Regions from separate parts of the Colwellia sp. SU-HH01217 genome, predicted to be linked through region 1. Evidence: predicted binding sites of a transcription regulator. Region 1 holds the regulator's gene; each other region holds the start of a gene.
What was found. Region 1 encodes sigma-54, which starts transcription at its own class of promoters, with help from an activator protein. Its sites were predicted from a motif close to GTTGGCACGNNNNTNGNNT; they were not measured.
Positions count from the first base shown of each region.

Region 2: a site for sigma-54 is predicted at 1,175-1,193, ahead of AC27G3_RS11295 (THxN family PEP-CTERM protein). Genes of this name have one in related genera too.
Region 3: a site for sigma-54 is predicted at 1,145-1,163, ahead of AC27G3_RS16840 (PEP-CTERM sorting domain-containing protein). Genes of this name have one in related genera too.
Region 4: a site for sigma-54 is predicted at 1,236-1,254, ahead of AC27G3_RS10705 (PEP-CTERM sorting domain-containing protein). Genes of this name have one in related genera too.

Region 1 is NZ_BAAJLX010000001.1:374,049-377,233, reverse strand. It holds gene rapZ (RNase adapter RapZ) at 1-227, opposite strand, end outside; gene ptsN (PTS IIA-like nitrogen regulatory protein PtsN) at 268-750, opposite strand; gene hpf (ribosome hibernation-promoting factor, HPF/YfiA family) at 823-1,110, opposite strand; gene AC27G3_RS01605 (RNA polymerase factor sigma-54) at 1,148-2,659, opposite strand; gene lptB (LPS export ABC transporter ATP-binding protein) at 2,762-3,185, opposite strand, start outside.
Region 2 is NZ_BAAJLX010000008.1:51,955-55,139, reverse strand. It holds gene AC27G3_RS11300 (cystathionine beta-lyase) at 1-226, shown strand, start outside; gene AC27G3_RS11295 (THxN family PEP-CTERM protein) at 298-1,098, opposite strand; gene AC27G3_RS11290 (tetratricopeptide repeat protein) at 1,651-3,185, shown strand, end outside.
Region 3 is NZ_BAAJLX010000018.1:51,894-55,078, reverse strand. It holds gene AC27G3_RS16845 (PqiB family protein) at 1-990, shown strand, start outside; gene AC27G3_RS16840 (PEP-CTERM sorting domain-containing protein) at 1,239-1,751, shown strand; gene AC27G3_RS16835 (energy transducer TonB) at 1,859-2,905, opposite strand; gene thiE (thiamine phosphate synthase) at 3,002-3,185, opposite strand, start outside.
Region 4 is NZ_BAAJLX010000007.1:79,932-83,116, reverse strand. It holds gene AC27G3_RS10715 (efflux RND transporter permease subunit) at 1-790, shown strand, start outside; partial or broken gene AC27G3_RS10710 (N-acetylmuramoyl-L-alanine amidase) at 801-1,088, shown strand; gene AC27G3_RS10705 (PEP-CTERM sorting domain-containing protein) at 1,310-1,885, shown strand; gene AC27G3_RS10700 (hypothetical protein) at 2,267-2,611, opposite strand; gene AC27G3_RS10695 (DUF885 domain-containing protein) at 2,783-3,185, shown strand, end outside.

The DNA.
Region 1 (3,185 bases):
TTGGGAAGATAATCAATGATTTCGGAAATATCATCAGGATCTTTTGGTAAATTCCGCACATCTAGACTGACGGCAACCGTTTCATAATCGTTAATAACCGTGTGAATAAGCGCAGGAAGTAAATTAACAGGAATATTATCAACGCAGTAATATCCTAAGTCTTCCAACACTCTAAGAGCCACTGACTTTCCTGAACCAGAGCGACCACTGACGATGATAAGTTTCATATTGTTACCTACAATTAAAAAGGGCGTAAAGGTTTATTAACTAACTGATTGTTTGGATAAAGTCGAAGAGTTGCTCGTTATCGCGGCATTTTCTTAATTGCTTACAGTTATTTTTATCACTAAAGAGTTGAGCGATGCTTTGCAGGGTACTTAAGTGTTCTTCACAACAATCCTCGGGAACAAAGAGTGCGATAAAAATATCGACTGGGCGATTATCTATGGCATCAAATTCAATAGGTTGTTCAGTGGTTATTAATACGGCCACTACTTTTTGGTCGCTTTGAATACGCCCGTGAGGGATCGCGATTCCATTACCAATGCCTGTGCTACCCATTCTTTCCCTGGTCATTAGGCTTTCAAGTAACTGGTGCTGATCTAAGCCGGAAATTTTATTAACCGCAATGGAGCAAACTTCTTCAAGAATACGTTTTTTACTATGGATACTCACTAAACAGTGGGTACAGTCTTTGGTTAGGATATCTTGCAACTTCATCATATATTTCTGCGGTTTATCAATATTCATTGGTACACCTTTTTAGTTACTGTCACTGGGTAGGATCAGCAAATAAAAAAGTGATTGTGAGCTTGTGCCAATCTAATGGTGATTGACTTTGCCTTTGTATTTTAAAATTTGTTTATCAAGTTTATCTATTAACAAGTCTATCGATTTATACATGTCTTCATTCGCTGATGAAGCAAAAACTTCACTACCTTTAAGGTGCAAGGTTGCCTCGGCACTTTGCTTGAGTTTTTCTACAGTGAGCACAATGTGGGCGTTATTGATTTGATCAAAATGACGCTCTAATTTAGAAAATTTGTTATTGACATACTCTCGTAGAGAACTCGTGATTTCAACATGGTGGCCAGTAAGATTAATTTGCATAAACGAGATCCTTATTAATTAAAAATTTCAAATAGTATTAAAGTAAACTTTTTCGTTGATTCGAAGGCGGAATAGTTAAAGATTCACGGTACTTAGCAATAGTTCTTCTAGCTACGTTGATCCCTTGATCTGCTAAAAGCTCTGCTATTTTGCTATCACTTAATGGTTTAGACGGTATTTCTGCGGCAATCAGCTTTTTAATTAAGGCTCTGATGGCCGTTGATGAACATTCGCCGCCATTTTCAGTGCTAACATGGCTAGAAAAGAAATATTTGAGTTCAAAAATTCCTCTAGGGGTATGCATATATTTTTGTGTGGTAACACGCGATATGGTTGATTCGTGCATATCAACAGCTTCGGCAATATCATTTAACACCATAGGGCGCATTGCTTCTGGCCCATGCTCAAAAAACCCTTGTTGCCGCTGCACGATACAGTTTGAGACTTTCAATAAGGTATCGTTGCGTTGCTCAAGTGACTTAATGAACCATTTAGCTTCTTGTAAGTTAGAACGAATAAATTGATTATCACTGGAAGATTTCATCGTCCGAGTTAATGCCGCATACTGCTGATTGATAGATAATTTAGGTGCGGTATCAGGATTGAGTTCAACCATCCAACGACCATTTTTCTTTTCTACAGAAACATCAGGAATGACATACTGATCATCACTTTTAATGACCGCATCGCCAGGACGAGGGTTAAGCGTTTGAATAAGACGAATAACTTCCCGAAGTTGATCTTCTTTTAACTTGGTTTTGCGCATTAGTTGGCGGTAATCACGGCTGCCAAGTAAGTCAATATGTTCACTGATAACTAATTTACACTCAGCTATCCAAGGTGTCGACGGTTCAAATTGGTTCAATTGAATCAATAAACAATCGGCAATTGAACGAGCAGCAACACCGATTGGGTCAAACATATTGATACGTTTCAATACCGCTTCAACTTCATCTAATTCGACATCCTCTTTGGCAATACTCTCAAGAATGTCTTCACAGCTTACGGTGAGGTATCCTGCATCATCAACAGCGTCAATTATTGCAGTTGCAATAGCTCTATCAGTGTCGCTAAAAGGAGTTAATTGCATTTGCCAATGTAAATGGTCTTGAATAGAGTCTTGAGTTTCACCTTGGTAGGTGTAATCTTCTGATGGTGCTGAGTTACTGACACCTGAGCTAGCTGTTCCTGCGCTATATGAATCATCCCAAGTTGTGTCCATATTTAACTCATCTGGAATGTCATTCTTTTCCATAGCTTCTGTTGTACTAATTTCATCGATAGTTGGGGTGGAGTCTTCACTACCGTCACTCGTTTTACTTTCATTAGCACTTGCAGAAGGGTTATGACCTTCTTCTATATGATCCGCTTTATTTTCGTTTGAAGCCGGTCCACTTTCATCCACTTCTAATAGTGGATTGCTTTCAAGCGCTTCTTGAATTTCTTGTTGGAGATCTAACGTTGATAACTGCAACAGCTTTATTGCTTGTTGCAGTTGTGGTGTCATGGTTAAATGTTGTCCAATACGGAGTTGTAATGTAGGGCGCATTTACCTTTATAAATTTCCTAGTTAGTTTAAATAAAGCATAGTTTACGTTATTGAGAAAAGGTGTCTTTTCTTAAAATAAATTTACTTATTTGTATTCCATCACTATAACGTGAATTGTTCACCTAGGTATACATCTCTTACGTGTTGATTCGCAAGTATTTGTTCTGCATTACCTTCGGCAATTAATTCACCATGACTTACAATATAAGCGTGTTCACAAACATCGAGAGTTTCTCTGACATTATGATCGGTAATAAGTATGCCAATACCACGCTCTTTTAAATGGATAATAATCTTTTTTATATCGCCTACTGAAATAGGATCAACACCTGCAAAAGGCTCATCTAGTAAGATAAACTTGGGATCGGCAGCTAATGCTCTTGCTATTTCTACCCGTCGGCGTTCACCACCAGATAAACTCATACCTAAATTATCTTTGATATGGCTGATATGAAACTCTTCTAATAAATGTGCGAGTTTTTCATCACGCTCAACCTCTGTTAGTTCTTTTCTAATTTGAAGTATC
Region 2 (3,185 bases), on a different contig from region 1:
TGCATTACTCGATGGCATGTCTCATTTTAAAATGGGCTATTCATGGGGAGGATTTGAAAGTTTAATCTTAGGGATTTCTAATGTTCAATCACTTCGCAGCGTAACTACGTGGCAATATGATTACCCATTAATACGATTACATATTGGTCTTGAAGATGTTGATGATTTAATTGAGGATTTAGAGAAAGGGTTTGACCGCTTTAATCAAGTTTTAGCTAACAACTAAGTGTTAGCTAAAATAAATAATCCATCTTTGTAGAGATGGATTATTTAATATCGTTAAGGTTAATATAAAAGTTAATTTAACCTTCTCGTTAACGCTAATAAACCAATTGCTAGTATTGCTAATGTGCCAGGCTCAGGTACTTGAAAGGTTTCAGTAGTAATATCAAGTGCTATTTGAAAAGTATTGGTTGCCCCTTCTACTGTTGTTAAACCGATACAACCTGCAGCTGCTAATGCTGCTGCACAAGCACTATCTTCGAGTACATCTAAACCAGTAATAAATAACCGTGCATTGTAATTATTACCATCGTAAGCAAAGTTTTGATTTAACGTTTGGTTGATGGGGTTAAAGCCAGCACCAACGACATCAAGTACAAAAATATCATTACAAGGTGTAGGGGATCCTGCTACAGCACAGGGCGCTGAATTAGTTGTTTCGATAAAAAGAATATTAAATATTAGGTTTGGTGGAGCAAAACCTGCTCCAGGTACTGGTAGTTTTGGTGTTAAGAATATTCTATCACTTAGCGTAGCGCTAGTTAAGCCTGCTCCAGCTGCAATGGGGTTGTTGATATGAGTAAAACTAACCGTGTCAACTGACGCGCCATCGGTTTGCAAACTTCCTGTGACGTTTCCGTTGGTGGCTCCACCAACATCAATAGAGCTAGGTCCGCTTCCGCCACTCCCCCAAGAAAGTGTACTCGGTGCAGTCCAGTATCCGTTGTCATTCGACCCTGTTACGCTACCACCAGTAAAACTGGTAAAACCTGAATCTATTTCAAAGTCCCAATCAGTAACAAGTGCTGCTTTGGCTGGCAGTGTGGCAAGTGCGAATATACATAGTATGGACGTTATTTTTCTAAACGATTTCATAGTAAATCTCCTTTTTTAATTCAATTAAATTAAAAAAACGAGGTACATCAATCTCCTTATTTTTCTCATAGAAATAAAGCATATTAAATGCCAAATCGTTAGTTGTTGTTTTTTCGACCAATTTAAATTTGTTTTTTTTTTATTGTAAAAAATACTGACAATTGCGCTAGTTTCATCTAACCGTTAATAGAATATTTATAAATATCCTATTAACGGTTAGATGAACGATGACTTTTTCTTTTAAAATTCGAATTTATATTATAGAGTTTGCCAAATAGCGTTTTGTTCGTAGTATTGAAATACCGATCATAATTTTACTTATTGCTGTTTCTCTTTAAATTGGTGAAATAAATGATTACCTTTACTAACTGTATCGACCTCTTGTAATAATCATAACAATTCACAATTTAATGGATATTACAGAAATTAAAGGAGAGTGTTCTTCAATTTTTATATTACACTTTTGCAATCATCATAATAAATCAGAGGTGCTAAAGTTTTGCCTAAATCATTGTTATCATTTGTTAAATAAACTGATGGAATTATTTTTCAGTGCCTAATCTTAGTTTTGAAACTGTATCTGAAACAGTTCTTAAAGATGTTATTGACGACCTTTGTTTAAGAGGTTTATATACAGACGCATTAACAGAGGCAGAAAATGTTTGGGGTCCTATTCATAGGTGGAATAGCTACGATCAAATCATTATAGCCATTCGTTTGTATATGAACCTAGGTGGCGATAGGTATTCAGACTTTCTATTGTTAAAGCTTTGGAGAAAGCAAAAGCAAAATCCTAACTTATTAAATAAAGTGCTTTTTTATAAGCTTAATAAGCTAGGTCCTATATTAGCTGAAGAGTTTTTAACTCAACATGAGTCAACTATTATAGAAGAGCCACAACTTAAATCTGATTTACTAGGTTTTAAATCAATACTCCAGAAAATATTTAAGAATTACTCTGTAGCAGATAAACTCATTGATCAAGCTATTACGATAAACCCAGATGACAATTGGCTAACGTATTTAAAAATTCAATTGTTAAACGATCAAAATGAACTAATTCTCTCAAAAGAACTGGCAGAACAGCATTTTTCAAACTTTCCATCTCCTGATAATTTACGTGTTTTATCGGAGCTTTTTACACAGTTTTACGGCGTTAAAGCATCGATCACACTGTATGAGAAACACGCTAACAAATACCAGTCCGCTAACGTTTGGTTAGAATATGCTCAATTGCTAGCTAGCGTCCATGATTGGGCAAAGTGTGAGTATGCAATTGAAAGATTTGAAGAATTAAGGATTGTCAAAGATAAAGGAGATGAAAAATTTCTTTTATCTTGGAAAGGGCAAATTGCGATACATAATCAAGAGATAGATAAAGGAATTGCGCTTTTATCTAAAAGTAATAGCTTTTACTGGAAAACGGTAACTGAAAACCTTACCAATGCTAAGGGAAAATTAGAAAGGAAGGTGTTAGATGTACCTTTTTTACGTCAAGAGCATATGACTTGTGCCCCTACAACGTTAGCTGCGTTATGCCGGTACTGGGGGAAAAACTTCAATTCAACTCAAATAGCCGATGAAATTTGCTTTGATGGTACACCTGATACTAAAGAGCGTGAATGGTTAAGAGGTAATAATTTTTATTATCAGGAATTCGAATTGGCAAGTGATTTAGCTTATGCCTTAATTGATAAAAACATTCCTTTTGCTCTTGTCACTACCAGTGGTTTTTCAGCGCATCTTCAAGCAGTTATCGGTTATAATAAACAAATTGGCACCTTGTATGTTATGGACCCATCTCACTCTATAATGCAAGAAATGCTCACCAAAGAAACCATTAAAAGTGAAGCATTTAGTGGTGCTCGTTGTATTGCTTTTGTCCCAAAAGAACAGTCTGACTTATTAGCTGAATTCAACTTTCCTGCTGCAAGTCTTTATCCCTTATGGGATAACTATAGCTGTGCAAAGCAGCAAAGTGACTTTGTTGCTGCTAGAAGTGCGTTAACACAACTTAAACAAATAGATCCAAACCACCGAATTACGCTTCGGGTAGAGCGAGATTTTGCAATTTGGAATAGTGATAC
Region 3 (3,185 bases), on a different contig from region 1:
ATTACCATTGAGGAGCAATACCAACATCTTATCTCGGCTCAAACACGATTTTTTAACGCTGGCGGCCTAACCATTAATGGCGGTTTGGATAAATTTGTTATTAAAACAGAATCTGTCGATGCTGTGCTTCGAGGAGGCATCAGTTTTTATACGCCTGACGATGAAAATACCTTGTTAGCAGCACAAGAAAAAGACAGCTTTACCTTATTTAAACACCAACAAGCAGCGATTGACGCAGGCCTTGCAATAACGGTTACTTTTGCTGATGCAAGAGGGCTTAAAGAAGCAATGAAAGTATCTTATCAAGAGCAAAACGTTGGGGTGGTTAATAAACTTGTTTATAACGAGAACGGCAGTGTTAATGCACTTATTTTACTCAATAAAAAGGGAAAACAACTCGCAGTTCCAGGCAGTAAGTTTTGGTTTGCTCAAACTGAATTAGGTTTGGTTGGCTCGAAAAATATTGCCTCAGTTATCGAGGGTGGTTTTATTGCTAGTAGTCGCGGCAAGGGTGATAGTGATGTAGTCGTCACAAAATTTATTGCACAAAACATTGCACCTGCGCTTGAACAACTTCCTTTTGGTTTAAATTTAACTTTAATCGCTGATAATTTGGGGTCAGTGAGAGTAGGTAACCCAATACTTTATCGCCAAGTAAAGGTGGGCGAGGTCATTGGCGTGGGCTTGTCAAATACCGCTGATAAAGTGAATGTTTTTATTAATATTGCTGAAACTTATGCACCTTTAGTTACTCAAGGGAGTAAGTTTTGGAATACCAGTGGCTTTAGAGTTGAAGCAGGAATTTTAGCCGGCGTTGATATTAAATCTCAATCAATAGAAACTTTACTCGCTGGTGGCATTGCTTTTGCCACCCCAGAAATAAACCAAGAACAGTCCAGTAACACTCAACAAGGCAACAGCTTTGTTTTATATGACGAAGTAGACGAAGACTGGTTAGATTGGCAGCCTAAGATTCAAATTAATCAATAGCATTATGTTTTTTGATTATACCACCAATTATTTCTGCATAATTGCGCATTGAAGTATGTCAGTTATTTTTACAATTAGTTGGCTCGCATTTCAAAAAAACACAAAATAAAACAAAATAAAACAAAATAAAACAATAAAAACAATAGGATGACTTATTGGCCCGTCAATTGCTTAATTATATTTAACCGTCGTATTTCTCTCTTAACAATACTATATAGATAGAGAGAAAGTTAAAATAGGAATATACAATGAAGTCTTTAAAATTAGCGTTATTTGGTGCTCTTTTAGCAGTAAGTGGTTTAGCCAATGCTGGATTAATTTATCAACCAGGTAGTTATACATACTATCAAGATGACAGCGGATTAGAGTGGGTTTACGCTTCTCCATGTGCTGGTCAAAACGGTTGTGGAAATGATGTTAACTTGATCGATGGCTTTAGATTTGCTTCTGCCACCGAATGGTCTGCAAGCTTTGTTGATCTGAATGACCTAATTGGCGCATTTGACTTAAATAACTATAACGCTAATGTATGTGCATCACCTTTCTTTGGCTCTGGTCATAACCATTGTGATCCTACTAACACAGTAAGTGGTTATGTTTGGGGAGCGCCTGTTGGAATTTCAGCTAGCTTATCTCGTGCTGCTAACAGATCTGGGGAAACTTTTTTAGTTCGTAATCAACTAAACGAAATTCCAGAGCCTACAACCCTTGCTATTTTTGGTTTAGCGTTAGTTGGTTTAGGCTTACGTAAAAGTAAATAATAAATCCTAGATAAATAGCAAACAGTTAATTTAAAAGGGCATTAAGTGAATCACTTAATGCCCTTTTTTTATCTATTGCTTTACTGTAATTAGCTTATTTTAAAGACTTAGCTTTTTTGTGGATGCTCGACTAAATTAAAGGTTGCATTATCTTCACCGTAAACATAAATACTGCATTTTCCCCAGCTGTCGGGTAATTTCCATGTGTTATTTTCTTCAAGACTATAAACATGACGTTTATTCGCACATCTAATGTCGAGTTTATTTAACGCGCCTTTAACATCAATAATTGAGAACTCTTTACGCACTAACGCAGCGTACCAAAAGTCATCTTCTTTAATATTGCCTTGAACGACTATATTTTTATCGCTGCCAATAAAAGCATCGATTTTGCCGATAAGTTTTTTGTAATTTTCTAAATAAGGCGCTGCTGCTTCACGTTTTATGATTCTTTTATAAGTACCATAAGCATTTTGTAATTGGTTTAGGCTAATTTCTAACATTAAAATAGAATTTAACGTGGAAAGTTCACGCTCTGCATTTTCTTCATTTGTCGTATCTAACCAAACTCGGCGTAAGTGAAAGAGTTGTAGCGGTTTATCATTTATTTGTTGGGCATAATCAGCCGCGAGTAGGTGCATATAGTTACTTTCAGAAAGATGCATTTTTTTGATTTTTGACATCTCATCAAGCACTTGCTTAGTTTGTTCGTAGTCTTTCGCTTGTAATGCGGCTAATGCCTTTTCATATTTTCTTCTAAACTTACGCGTAGCTCCTTGAGCCCCTCCTGAATCCATTTTGAAGTTCATCTGTACAGTATTTACACATTGCTCAATAGCTTTGCCATCAGCAAAAGCAGGGGTAAACTCCCATTGTGAAACTGCTCTGCTAGCTGCAGCTGCAAAATCCTTACTGCCTGAAGTTTCAGTAACTAACACGTTTGAAACGAGCCCATCAGTACCTATAACAAAACTTAGCTTTGCCCAACCTTCCCGATTATTTTTAGCAGCATCCATCGGGTACTTGGGGTTCACTCGTTTAATTGGCGTAGGTTCAATAATGGTTGTTAAGTGTGTTGAGACTTCATTAGCATTGGAGGGGTAAATTACCGCGATTAAAGCCGCGGCAGCTGAGGTTTTGAACAAGCTGTTCATCTTAAATTCCTTTTATATGAATACTTTTTTCTGAAATAAGTAATATCGAAAAAATAACTTCTAAAAGTATATCATATACCAATTTCCCACTAAATATTAAATGAGGAGCTGTTGAAAATCGGCCACTGATTTTTCTGGCTTCTCTGCTTCAGTAATTGCCGTAACCACAGCAACGCTATCAACACCGGTTTGCCACACTTGCGGTGCTCTTTCATGATTAATCCCGCCAATAGCGACCACCGGAATATCAGTAGCCAGCGTTAATATTTGCGTTAAGTTA
Region 4 (3,185 bases), on a different contig from region 1:
TAGTAACGGTAATCTAGTACCGCTTTCGAGCTTAGCCTATATCTCGGAAGAAGGTGTTGCTGCAGAATTAGAGCGTCAAGCTCAACGCAGAGCAATTGAATTAGAAATGGAGCTGCCTGAGGATCTTCCGTTACAAGAGATTGTTGAGAAAATAAGAAGCCTTGGTGCTGAAAACTTACCCAATAACATAGGATTAATTTTCTTAGGTGAAGCACTTACTTTTCAAGAGACCGCTAACGAAGTGACGATGACTTATGTGTTAGCTTTCGTCATTGTGCTATTAGTATTGGCAGCACAATTTGAAAGCGTTAACAGTGCGGTAGTTGTAATGGCCACCGTACCTTTTGGTATAGCTGCTGCTTTATTTGCCTTATTTTTAACAGGCACTTCTATTAATATTTACTCACAAATAGGTTTAGTAATGCTGATTGGGCTACTCGCAAAAAATGCTATTCTACTAGTCGAATTTGCCGACCAATTACGCGATAAAGGTATGGATGTGCGCCAAGCTGTAGAAGAAGCAGCAAGTACAAGGCTTCGTCCGATTACAATGACGTTATTATCCACACTGCTAGGTTCTTTACCTTTGATATTATCAAGCGGGGCCGGTGCTGAAGCACGCAACGCAATTGGTTGGGTTGTGTTCGGTGGGCTTGGAATTGCGGTAATCTTTACGCTTTATTTAACCCCTGTCTTGTACCTTGCCTTAGCCCGTTTCACCAAGCCACGTGCCGATGAAACAAAACGTTTAGAAACTGAGTTAGAGCAAGCTCAACAGTTAGAGTCTTAACAAAAAAGTAAGTGGTACCGAAGTACTCTATTACCACAAGTCAGCAAAAGGCAAAGCAATAGCAACTGTATTACAACAGAAACTAGTCTCCGCCCTCGCTTTATTTGATAGAGGTATTAAAGCCAAAACAGTTGAAGATAGAGGTGGATATTTACTTAAAGAAACTTCTGCCCCTTGTCTAATTGCAGAGCCATTCTTTATTGATAATGACAGTGATTTATCCTGTGCCACTATTAATCGTAAAGAATTAATAGCCGCTTATGTAAGTGCTATACATGATATTGCAGAAAAATTATAAACGCATATAGAAAGAATATCGTTGGTTGTTGCAATACTGTTAACAAAATTTTGATTTTCAATAGTTTAACTGTATGATTACTTTACACCTTTTAATAAAACTTTTTCAAAGACATTTCTACTCTCTTGATAAAAAAGGTTTTAATTTTTCGGCATGAATAATGCTTTATTAAAACCAAGTGATGTTTTATTACAAGAATGTAAATTATAAAGGTGGTAGTTATGAATACAAAAATGTTGAGAGTCGCAATTGCTAGTTTAATATTAACTGTTAGTGGTTATGCTAACGCTGGCCTTATTATTATGAATATTACTGATAATGGCACTGATTTAATGATGACAGCAACTGGTGATTACGATAATACAGGGCTAATAAGCCAAGGAAATATAAATTTAGGGGCAAATGCAGCTGTCGCCGGAACTTTACCTGCTTTTGGTTGGGAAACAGGGTCAAATAATCTGTTTGAAGCAACATTTGTAGGAAGCCTTACTGCTACTGGTAATGCATACCCAGCTTCGCTTACTTCTACAACAAATCCTTTTTTCTTCGCTAATGTGCAAAATCAGATTGCTTTTCAAATTAATGCCGCTTTGATTGGAACTGTTAATGAATCTGCAACTTTTAGTGGTGTTACATTAGCTTCACTTGGCATGTTAGCAGGTGAAAGTGTCAGTGTTACTTGGGGGCAAAACCAAGCAATTATTCAAACATCTTCAGTACAAGTTCCAGAGCCTACTACTCTTGCCATTTTTGCTTTAGGCATTATAGGTTTAACATCTCGTAAGTTTAAAAAATAGAAAATCACTTACAGATAATATATATTGTTTAAGCACCTTTTTAAGGTGCTTTTTTATTGTCTGTATTCCAGTTAATTAATTATTACAAGCGCAAGCTAATTGACCATTATCCTGAATCCATTCTTGATAATTTCCGTCGGCGCATTGCTGTTCTATTCTTGGGCAGCTTGCAGGATTTCGAGAATAATCCGATCCCGTTACAGCTCCAAACGTTGTGTCTGCTAATTGTTCTTTCAAAGTTTGAGTGGAACACCCTGATATAAGTAACAAAACGAGTAGATAAATAAACTTCATACGACCTTCTTAATTTTATAGTAACTAAAAATTAGCAGTATTTAATAAAACGATACTACTTAATTAATAAGTACCTTTACGCCTATTTTAGGAACAAATTTCCATAAAATCATCTTTTGATTCATTAATGTTTTTATACAGCCATGCCTGTTTTATAGCGTTAACTTCTTCTACTGTGCGTTCAGGTAATGCAGGCTTGGCTAAATCTAATATTTGTAGTCTTGTTTCTATTGAACGACAAAGTATCGCCCTAGCCTCTGGAATATCATTTTTATTCAAATTCAATAGCGCTGCTCTCATTTCTTGAGCTCCAGCATAAAGTTGACTGCTATGTGAGCCTGCACTTGAGACTGTACCGATATAAAAACCAACAAGTAATGTCACGATAAAGAGCATTAAGGTAAAAATTAATATGATGGACTTTGATTGCATTATAATCTCTCTAACTTATTGACCCTTAGTTTCAGGTGACCTCACTTATTCAATAGATACTCACTGTCTATTATAAAATTGAGTGTGGCTAAACATACATTATTGTTCATACTTATGGCAATATTGACTAGTAATGAAAATATTTGTACATACAAAAATATTGGGGAAATAATGAAAAGTATCAACTTAATGTTAAATCAAAAAATAAGTAATTTATTCCTATTGATTTTGCTTTGCTTTTATAACACACACTTAATAGCAAATGATCATATACCTAAAAGCGCAGATGAAGTGTTAACAGAAATAATTGATGAAAGGTGGGATTATTCATTAAAAGAAAATCCACTTTCAGCAACGCGAGCAGGTGTAAATACATATAATCATTTGCTTAAAGGTGTATCAGCTAAAGATAATGATAGACGTCTCGCAGCGGAAACTATATTCCTTAAACGTTTAACTAACATTGATGAGAATAAACTAACTGCTGACAACCGCATTAACTACCAACTATTAAAGTGGGTTTTAGAAGGTTCGATTCGTCGATATCAATTAGATTTATCGAGGATCCCATTAA